4 regions of the Pseudoalteromonas sp. TAB23 genome follow, and region 4 is predicted to be linked to each of the others. Evidence: predicted binding sites of a transcription regulator. Region 4 holds the regulator's gene; each other region holds the start of a gene.
The links. The regulator sigma-54, encoded in region 4, starts transcription at its own class of promoters, with help from an activator protein. The targets are predictions, from matches to a motif close to GTTGGCACGNNNNTNGNNT.
Positions count from the first base shown of each region.

Region 1: a site for sigma-54 is predicted at 824-842, ahead of L654_RS0117260 (flagellar basal body rod protein FlgF). Genes of this name have one in related genera too.
Region 2: a site for sigma-54 is predicted at 777-795, ahead of L654_RS0105575 (CsbD family protein). Genes of this name have one in related genera too.
Region 3: a site for sigma-54 is predicted at 1,122-1,140, ahead of L654_RS0103805 (EF-hand domain-containing protein). Genes of this name have one in related genera too.

Region 1 is NZ_AUTP01000278.1:8,350-10,543, forward strand. Features, by position in the region: gene flgG (flagellar basal-body rod protein FlgG) at 1-23, opposite strand, end outside; gene L654_RS0117260 (flagellar basal body rod protein FlgF) at 45-788, opposite strand; gene flgE (flagellar hook protein FlgE) at 945-2,194, opposite strand, start outside.
Region 2 is NZ_AUTP01000143.1:11,622-13,815, forward strand. Features, by position in the region: gene hrpB (ATP-dependent helicase HrpB) at 1-65, opposite strand, end outside; gene L654_RS0105565 (group II truncated hemoglobin) at 149-562, opposite strand; gene L654_RS0105575 (CsbD family protein) at 843-1,040, shown strand; partial or broken gene L654_RS01000000125565 (molybdopterin cofactor-binding domain-containing protein) at 1,110-2,194, opposite strand, start outside.
Region 3 is NZ_AUTP01000120.1:10,751-12,944, forward strand. Features, by position in the region: gene trkA (Trk system potassium transporter TrkA) at 1-73, shown strand, start outside; gene L654_RS0103795 (EF-hand domain-containing protein) at 155-370, opposite strand; gene L654_RS0103800 (calmodulin) at 476-688, opposite strand; gene L654_RS0103805 (EF-hand domain-containing protein) at 829-1,041, opposite strand; gene L654_RS0103810 (flagellar brake protein) at 1,508-2,167, opposite strand.
Region 4 is NZ_AUTP01000133.1:18,672-20,865, forward strand. Features, by position in the region: gene hpf (ribosome hibernation promoting factor) at 1-93, opposite strand, end outside; gene L654_RS0104915 (RNA polymerase factor sigma-54) at 119-1,618, opposite strand; gene lptB (LPS export ABC transporter ATP-binding protein) at 1,688-2,194, opposite strand, start outside.

The DNA.
Region 1 (2,194 bases), on a different contig from region 4:
CTGATCCACAATGCTGGATTCATAATCGTGTCCTCATTTTAAAGTTAAACTATGCGTAATAACTGATCTTGACGCTCGTCAATTTCTTCAGCTGTTTTCATTAATTTCACTTGTAATTCAAATTGGCGCTGGTGGCTTATCATGTCGACCATTTCGTGAACAGGGTTCACATTCGACATTTCAAGCGAACCACTTAAAACTTTTACATTGGCAGAGGTATCTACTGTTACATTTGCTTTTGGTCTAAATAAACCATCGTTACCTTTTTCGAGCTGTGAGCTATTTGCTTCTACCACTCTAAGCGTGTCTATTTCTTCTAAAAAGTTAGCGGGAGCGCCTTGTGGTCGAACTTGAATAGCGCCATCTTGGCTAAACCCTATTTTTTCGACTGGGACAGGTAAAATAACAGGTCCCCCTTCGCCAATAACTTGACGACCGTGGCTGGTTACGAGCATGCCTTGAGCAGTAATGTTTAACGTACCCACTTTTGTATAAGCTTCATTACCGGAGGCATCTTGAACTGCAAGCCATGCGTTATCGCTCATCGCGATATCTAAGTCTCGCCCGGTTTGAACAATGCCACCCGATACCATGTTTGAACCCGGACGCTCTTGCATTGAAAATACACGTGTAGGCAAACCTTCGCCAAACGCTTGCATAGAACGTGCTTGCGCAAAGTCAGCTTTAAAACCCGTTGTATTTGCATTTGCCAAATTATTGGCTTTTAAAGCAAGCCCTTGTAGGCTTTGCTTAGCGCCAGAGGCCGCAATGTAGACCATTTTGTCCATAGTATCGACTCACATAAAAATCTCTGAACTTATAAATGCAAAATAGGTGCCAGATTAAATTTGACGCAACATTGAGAGGTATTTAGAAGGGCTTACAAAGAGGGCTTATAAAAAAGGCTGCAAAAATGCAGCCTAATATATTTAATGGGGTTTAGCTTATCGAATCTGCAAAATACTTTGCTGAATAGTTGAGTTAACTTCAAGCGCACGTGAGTTTGCTTGGTAATTACGCTGTGCAGTGATTAAGTCTACAAGTTCATTAGTAAGATTTGTATTTGATTGCTCAAGCGCTGATGAGTTAATTCCACCAAACGTGCCCGAACCTGCTTCACCCGCTACAGGTTCACCTGAATCAATACTTTGCTTCCAGCTTGTATCACCCACTTGTGATAACCCTTGTGAATTTGGAAAACGTACCATAGCCACTTGGCCTAGGAATGTTGAGTCACCATTACTGTAAGAAGCGACAATTTTACCGTCTGTGCCTATATCAATTCCGGCTAAACGGCCTACCGTTGAACCATCTTGATCGAGTGCTTTTACTTCAAAACCACTTGAATACTGAGTTGGGATACGTCCTGCCGTGTTATTTTCATCGCGCCAGTTAAGCTCAATACCAGTACCTGGGAAAGTTGCACCATTGTCTAGTAATGTTGATAAACCAGCACCAGAACCCGCTGGTAGCAGTATTTCATCAAAAGTAGTTGTATTTGTATTTGCCACACCACCTGTTGTTGATGGTAAACCACTTGAGTTAAAACCTAGGGTAGTTAGTGGTGTATAAGGTGTCGTTGTTTGTTCTCCACCAGTTGTGCCATCAACTACTTTGCCATCGAGTGTTGCGTATACTTCCCAACTGTTATCTGTACCACCTGCTGCGGCATCATCTTCTTTAGCAAAAAAGTATTGTAAAATATGTGGTTCACCTAGTGAATCATATACCGTTGTTGACGTAGATGAGTTATAAGTACCACTAGAAGCAGGGTCAAAATCTAGACCTGTTGGATCCGCCGTTGCATCTAAGTTAAACGACAAAAATACATTTTCTGTTGCGCGAGGTGAACCAGACGAATCAGGGATTTGAATTGGATCAGTTGTGCTCAAACTTACCGACGTTGTATCACCTGTAGATGAATCAACTGGGAATGCTTGTAAAAAGTTACCTTTTGCGTCAACCATAAAGTTATCTTGGTTAAGCTTAAATGCACCTGCACGTGTATATGTTAAATCTTGCGAAGATAAATCGTCGGTCATCGCAAAATAACCTTCACCAGTGATTGCTAAATCAAGTGAGTTATTTGTAAATTGTAGTGAGCCTTGATGAAACTGCTGCGCAACCATGGTTGTTTGCACACCGTCACCATTTTTAGTCTTACCAGAGCTAAATACTGATGAAGCGTAAACAT
Region 2 (2,194 bases), on a different contig from region 4:
AACGTAATAGGATTACTTTGTAATGTAGTAACGAGTTGTTGATATATGTCTTGAACCGGCAGCACAGCTATTTACCCTAAATTGCTTTGCAGGCATTGTAACAAAAAACCAAAGCCTAGCTGCGGTTGATATTTATTAATAATTGCTATTAGCTACCCGACACCATTCTAATTCGATCTGCAGGCACTCGTAATTGCTGCATTAAGTAAATTTTAAATGGTGCTTCGTAAGGTTGCTCATCAACCGCTTTTTGCATGCATAAAAGCCATGCATCACTTTGCTCAATTCCTACATGTAGATGTTTGTGCGCTTGAGGAATGTTAATACTGCCAAAATGTTCAGCGTATAATTTAGGACCACCTAACCAGCCCGACAAAAAGTAAGCGAGCTTTTTACGTGATGCTGATAAATCTTTTGAATGCATACTCCTTATATTTTCAGCCTCTTTTAAAGCGTCCATATTATCGTAAAACGCATTCACCAATTGTGTAATACCTGCTAACTCACCTGCCATTTTGTATGAGCAGTCATCCACTCCGTATTCACACGTTTTTGTATTCATAACTCACTCAGGTTAACTACTTTGTTTAATACCTGCATATTAGCTTAAAACAAAAATTTAAGAATGAGTTACATCAAAGCGGCGTAACTTATGTCAGCAATAATTACAGGCTGCTATGTATATTTTTTAATAAATAGCGCAATATTAAAAACAAAATCGCTCAACATAAAAATATAACCAACTGATAATAAAAACAATAAAACCATTATTATTCCTTGGTACAAGGCTTGCTACTTTATAACTGACAGTTAATTCACTAACCTAAAGTAAGGATAAACTTATGAACAGCGATCGTATCGAAGGTAATTGGAAAGAACTTAAAGGTAAGGCTCAACAAAAATGGGGCGATCTTACCAACGACGATTTAGATAAAATTGAAGGTAGCCGTACAGAGCTAGTTGGTAAAATTCAGCAGCAATACGGTAAATCTAAAGAAGAAGCAGAGCGTGAAGTTGATGAGTTTGAAAAAGGTCGTTAAACCGCGTTAACCGCTTTTAAAAAAACCGCCATTTGGCGGTTTTTTTTGTTTAAGCTGTAGGTTATTTAGCTACGCTTTTAATTGGTTACCAATCGGTAACTGCCTAATACGCTTTCCGCACGCTGCAAAAATAGCATTACATAATGCTGGCGCATAAACTGGTGTAGACGGCTCGCCTACTCCTGCTGGTGGTGCATCACTTTGTACAATTTCAACGTCAATCTCAAGAGGTGAGTCGCTCATACGCGGTACACGATAATCATGAAAGTTACTTTGCTGTACGCGCCCTTTATCAAAGGTAATACCATCGCTGATTGCAGTTGTAATACCGTAAATAGAGCCACCTTGGGTTTGGTTTTTAACGGTGTCGGTATTTACAACCGTACCCGCATCAATGGCAACCCACGACTTAATTACTTTTAAATCGCCAGCATCCGATACTTCTACCTCAACTACCGTAGCTACGTAAGTTAAAAAGCTTCTGTGTGCTGCTATTCCTAAACCTCGACCTTTAGGAAGCTCTCGCCCCCATTTACTCATGTCAGCTACTTTTTCAATAACATGGCGCAGTCTGCCAATATCTAGAGGATAAACCGCTTTATCGCCACCGTAATTATCGTATGTGGCATTTTGCTCAGTTACATCAACAATGCGACTCGGACCTATCGTGTCTAGTAAATAGTCTTTTTGGTCGCGACCGGCTTTATGCGCTGCTTCGCCAATAAATGACTGAATAGCAAAGGCATGAAAAATATTTGATACAGAGCGCATCCAACCAATTCGTGCTTTGGCTTGCGCATCACCGTTTTCTAACTTCATATTAGGTGTGTTAATAGGGTTATCGGTAAATCCTAAGCGCAGTTCAAAGCTTCCTGGCGTAGTCGCCCCTTCTGAAAAGGTAGAGGTAATTGGTGAAAACGCGGTGCGGTGTAAATAAGATTCTATAGCGCCATTTTTATCTAGCGATGCTTCAATGTGCTGAGCCGAAACTGCATGGTAAAAACCATGTTGTATGTCGTCTTCACGCGTCCATTGCACACGAATAGGTTTGCCTACTTTCATTGAAAGGTAAGCTGCTTCTGCTGAAAAGTCAGGTTTTGACTTACGCCCAAAGCCGCCTCCCAACATGGTAACGTGAACATTAATTTTGCTCT
Region 3 (2,194 bases), on a different contig from region 4:
CATGTTTTTAATCGACAAAAAACACATTACCGTTGTAGAAAAACTATTCCAAGTAAGTGCTATATTCCTTTAAATAGTTACTCTAATTAGTTAATTTAATACACAAAAAAGCCGCTGACTAAGGCGGCTTTAATGGAGTATGCTTAAATATTGATTACTGTACTTTTGAAAACTCTTCTTTAGAGATTTCACCATTACCATCAGTATCCAAATCATCAAAAATCTTTACAAGCTGAGGGTTAACCTTTGCTTCTTCCATTGTAATAGCACCGTTACCATCTGCATCAAAAGAGGCAAAATCTACTGCGGCATATGCTGCTGATGAAGATGCTAAAACGATAACTGCAAGTGTTGTATTTAATGTTTTCATAATAATATTCCTAGTAATATGGGAAGTCCTTTTCAAAGATCCCTGACTGTGAAAAATGTTTAATCTGAAAAGATTAATTAGTAATTAGTAATTAGTAATTAGTAATTAGTAATTAGCGAATTCTTCTTTAGAAAGCTCGCCGCTACCGTCGGTATCTAGCTCAATAAATTCAGCCATTAAATCTGTATCGACTGCCGCTTCGCTTGGGCTAATTGTGCCGCTACCATCGATATCAAGGCTGTCAAAATCTGATGCTGCAAATGCAGCTGAAGAAGATGCTAGTACTATAAGTGCTAATGCTTTATTTAAATTTTTCATAACTTAATCCTTCAATGTTCTATCAAAAAAATTGCTTCGTTTAACTTAAAACGTAATTTTTAACTTCCTTGTTATCCTCTTTCGTAAGCTCCCTTGCCTACTTAGGTTGTCTTTGGCAACTCAGGATAAATACTTTTTAATTAAGCTTCTGAAAATTCTTCTTTTGATAACTCACCATTTTGGTCAGTATCAAGCTCAGAAAACATGCTCATTAATTTTGCGTCTACTGATGCTTCTGCTTGGCTAATTGTGCCACTGCCATCTACATCAAGTGTGTCAAAATCTGTTGCTGCAAAAGCGGCTGAAGAAGATGCAATAGCGATAAGTGCTAAAGTTTTATTAATGCTTTTCATAATATGTATCCTTCAAATTTATGTGTGTGCGATTAAGTATTTCACTTTGAATCACGATTTCGTTCAGTACACCCTGACTATTACAACTTAAATGCCAACATTGAAAAGCCATTAAATTTCAACAAATTAAAAAGAAAACGTACAATAAGTAGGAATTTTCAGAGTCATTACTGTTGCCTTTTCGCAACACGCTTTAGAGGTGAAAAACTAAAGTCATTAAAAACAAATAGTTATGTTTATATAAAAAGATACATTTTAAAATGTAGATCTATAAAAGGAGGGATTTTAAAAAATAATTAAGGTTAATTTTAACGAAGTAGCTATAACAACAAAAAACAAGCCATAATAAAAAACACGTAAAACATTGTTTTATTTGAATAATATTTTTAATTATATAAAAACAAAAAAATACTTTATAAATACCTCACGTAAAACGCCATTTTGTTGCAAATAAGCGAAAAACGATTTATTCAACGGTGGGCTCAAGCGCAGATGGGTCTATAAAATGCTCTTTCATAAAGGTTTTCATTTCATCCTCGCTTGCTAGTAGCTTAATTCCGCAGTGCACACCTGCGACATGCTCTTTAACACTGCAAATTTCACCTTCAAAATCTTTATCACTACTATTGAGTACGACAGTGCATTGCATATCTTTAATACCTTCAGCTTGCTGATCGCCTCTAATATCAAACATTACACCAGTGAGTGAAATGTCCTTAATAAGGCCTTCAAGCACTCTATCGTCACTTAGTTTTAGCTTTGCAGGTAACAAGGTAGGTATGCGTGTTTGCGAGCGTAGCGCAAATAGCTGCACTTGCTTAGGAAAGTTAATAAAGACGAGTTTAGCGGGATGAGAGGCTACTGACATAATTTGCTGGCGAAACGCAATAACTTGCCCGCCACTGCCTTCAATCAGTGCTCTTACAACAACCATTACACCATCACGTAAATAGTCACTCGCTGCAGGTAAACGCTTAGCATTGGGATAATTTAAAATAATAAACTGTTTATCGAGTAAACCAACTAATTCAGTTTTAACACGCTTACTGCTTGTAGGTGTTAATATTTCTAGGTCAACTAAGCTGCCTACACTTATATGCTTTAGCTTTTCTAAATTTGTTGGCATATCCCTTTCCCAATAGTTCGTAATTTA
Region 4 (2,194 bases):
AGAGTGTCTTTCTAGCTTCGCAAATTTGGTATTAATATAGTCTCTTAGTGAATCGGTTAATTCTACGTGACGACCAGTTAAGTTTAGTTGCATAAGCATTACCCTCTTTTTTTGCGTCTTAAATCAAACTTTTACGCTGATTTGACGGTGGAATAGCCAGAGATTCGCGGTATTTTGCGATTGTACGTCTCGCTACTTTAATTCCTTGCTCAGCCAATATATCCGCTATTTTGCTATCACTCAATGGTTTTGCTGAGTTTTCTGCTGCGATTAATTTTCGGATAAGCGCACGGATTGCTGTAGATGAACATTCACCACCGTTTTCGGTGCTTACATGGCTTGAGAAAAAATATTTAAGCTCAAATATACCACGGGGTGTGTGCATATACTTTTGGGTTGTTACGCGCGAAATTGTTGATTCGTGCATTTCTACCATTTCAGCAACATCATTTAAAACCATTGGTTTCATGGCTTCAGGACCGTGTTCAAAAAAGCCTTGTTGTTGCTTAACAATACAATTTGTTACTTTTAATAGCGTGTCGTTTCTACTTTCTAAGCTTTTAATAAACCATTTAGCTTCTTGTAAATGCGAGCGAATAAACTGGCTGTCACCACTGGATTTTACAGTGCGAGACATTGCAGCGTATTGGCTATTAACACGAATTTTAGGCATGCTATCTGGGTTTAACTCAACAACCCAGCGGCCTTTAATTTTTTTAACTGACACATCGGGAATAACATACTCAGATTCTTCTCTTACAATAGTATCTGCAGGTTTAGGGCTAAGAGTATGTATTAATGTCATTACTTCTTTAAGCTCTTCTTCTTTGAGCTTAGTTTTCTTCATTAATGTACGATAGTCACGAGCAGCTAATAAATCAATATGCTCGGTTAAAATCATTTTTGTTTCATTAATGTAAGGTGTTTCTTTATCAAACTGGTTAAGCTGAATACACAAACACTCTTGTAAACTACGTGCAGCAATACCAACAGGATCAAACAGTTGGATGCGTTTTAATACAGCTTCAATTTCATCAAGTTCGACTTCGTTATCATCTTCGTTTTCTTGATTAAAGCTTTCTAAAATCTCTTCGCAGCTTAGTGTTAAAATACCTGAATCATCGACGGCTTCTACAATAGCAATAGCAATAGCTTCGTCTGTAGGGCTAAATGGCGTTAGTTGTAACTGCCACATTAAATACTCATGGAGCGTTTCAGTAGAGGCGCCTTGGTATATTGATTCGTCTTCAGGCATCGGACCCGATGATGCTGCTGGGGCGGCACTCATGTACTCATCCCAACTAACATCCATAGCCATGTCGTCACTTAGCGTGTCTTTTGCAAGTGCTTCACCACTATCTTGTTCGTATTCGCTTGGAGCATCATCGGCAGATGCGCTAACAGTTATGTCATCTGTATCTGCTTTTTGCTCGTTTTTACCTGCAGCGTCTTCTGAATAGTCTGCTTCTTCAACCTCTAATAGCGGGTTGCTGTCGAGAGCTTCTTGTATTTCTTGCTGGAGATCCAATGTACTGAGTTGCAACAAACGAATAGCTTGTTGCAGCTGTGGAGTCATTGTAAGTTGCTGGCCCATGCGCAGCTGTAGTGATTGCCTCATGTATCTCTAACAATCCTTTTATGTTGTTATAATTAATACTAGCAGATGCTTAAAGACATGGCGTAAATGTTACAGCCTAAATTGCTCGCCTAAGTAAACATCGCGTACTGTTTTATCATTTAATACGTGTTCTGGAGTACCTGATGCAATCAGCTCCCCATGAGAAACAATGTAGGCTTTTTCACAAACATCAAGGGTTTCTCTTACGTTATGATCGGTAATTAATACACCAATCCCACGATTTTTAAGATGTTCTATTATTTTCTTTATGTCTAATACCGAAATCGGGTCAACACCTGCAAATGGTTCATCCAGTAATATAAATTTAGGATCTGCTGCCAGCGCACGTGCTATTTCAACACGACGACGTTCGCCACCCGACAATGCCATACCTTGGCTATCACGAATGTGTTGTATGCTAAATTCATCTAATAATTTATCGAGAGTGTCTTCTCTAGCTTGTTTATTTAACTCTTTGCGCGTTTCTAAAATGGCCATTAAGTTTTGATAAACAGTCAGCTTTCTGAATATTGAAGACTCTTGCGGTAAGTAGCCAATGCCTAATCTAGCACGACT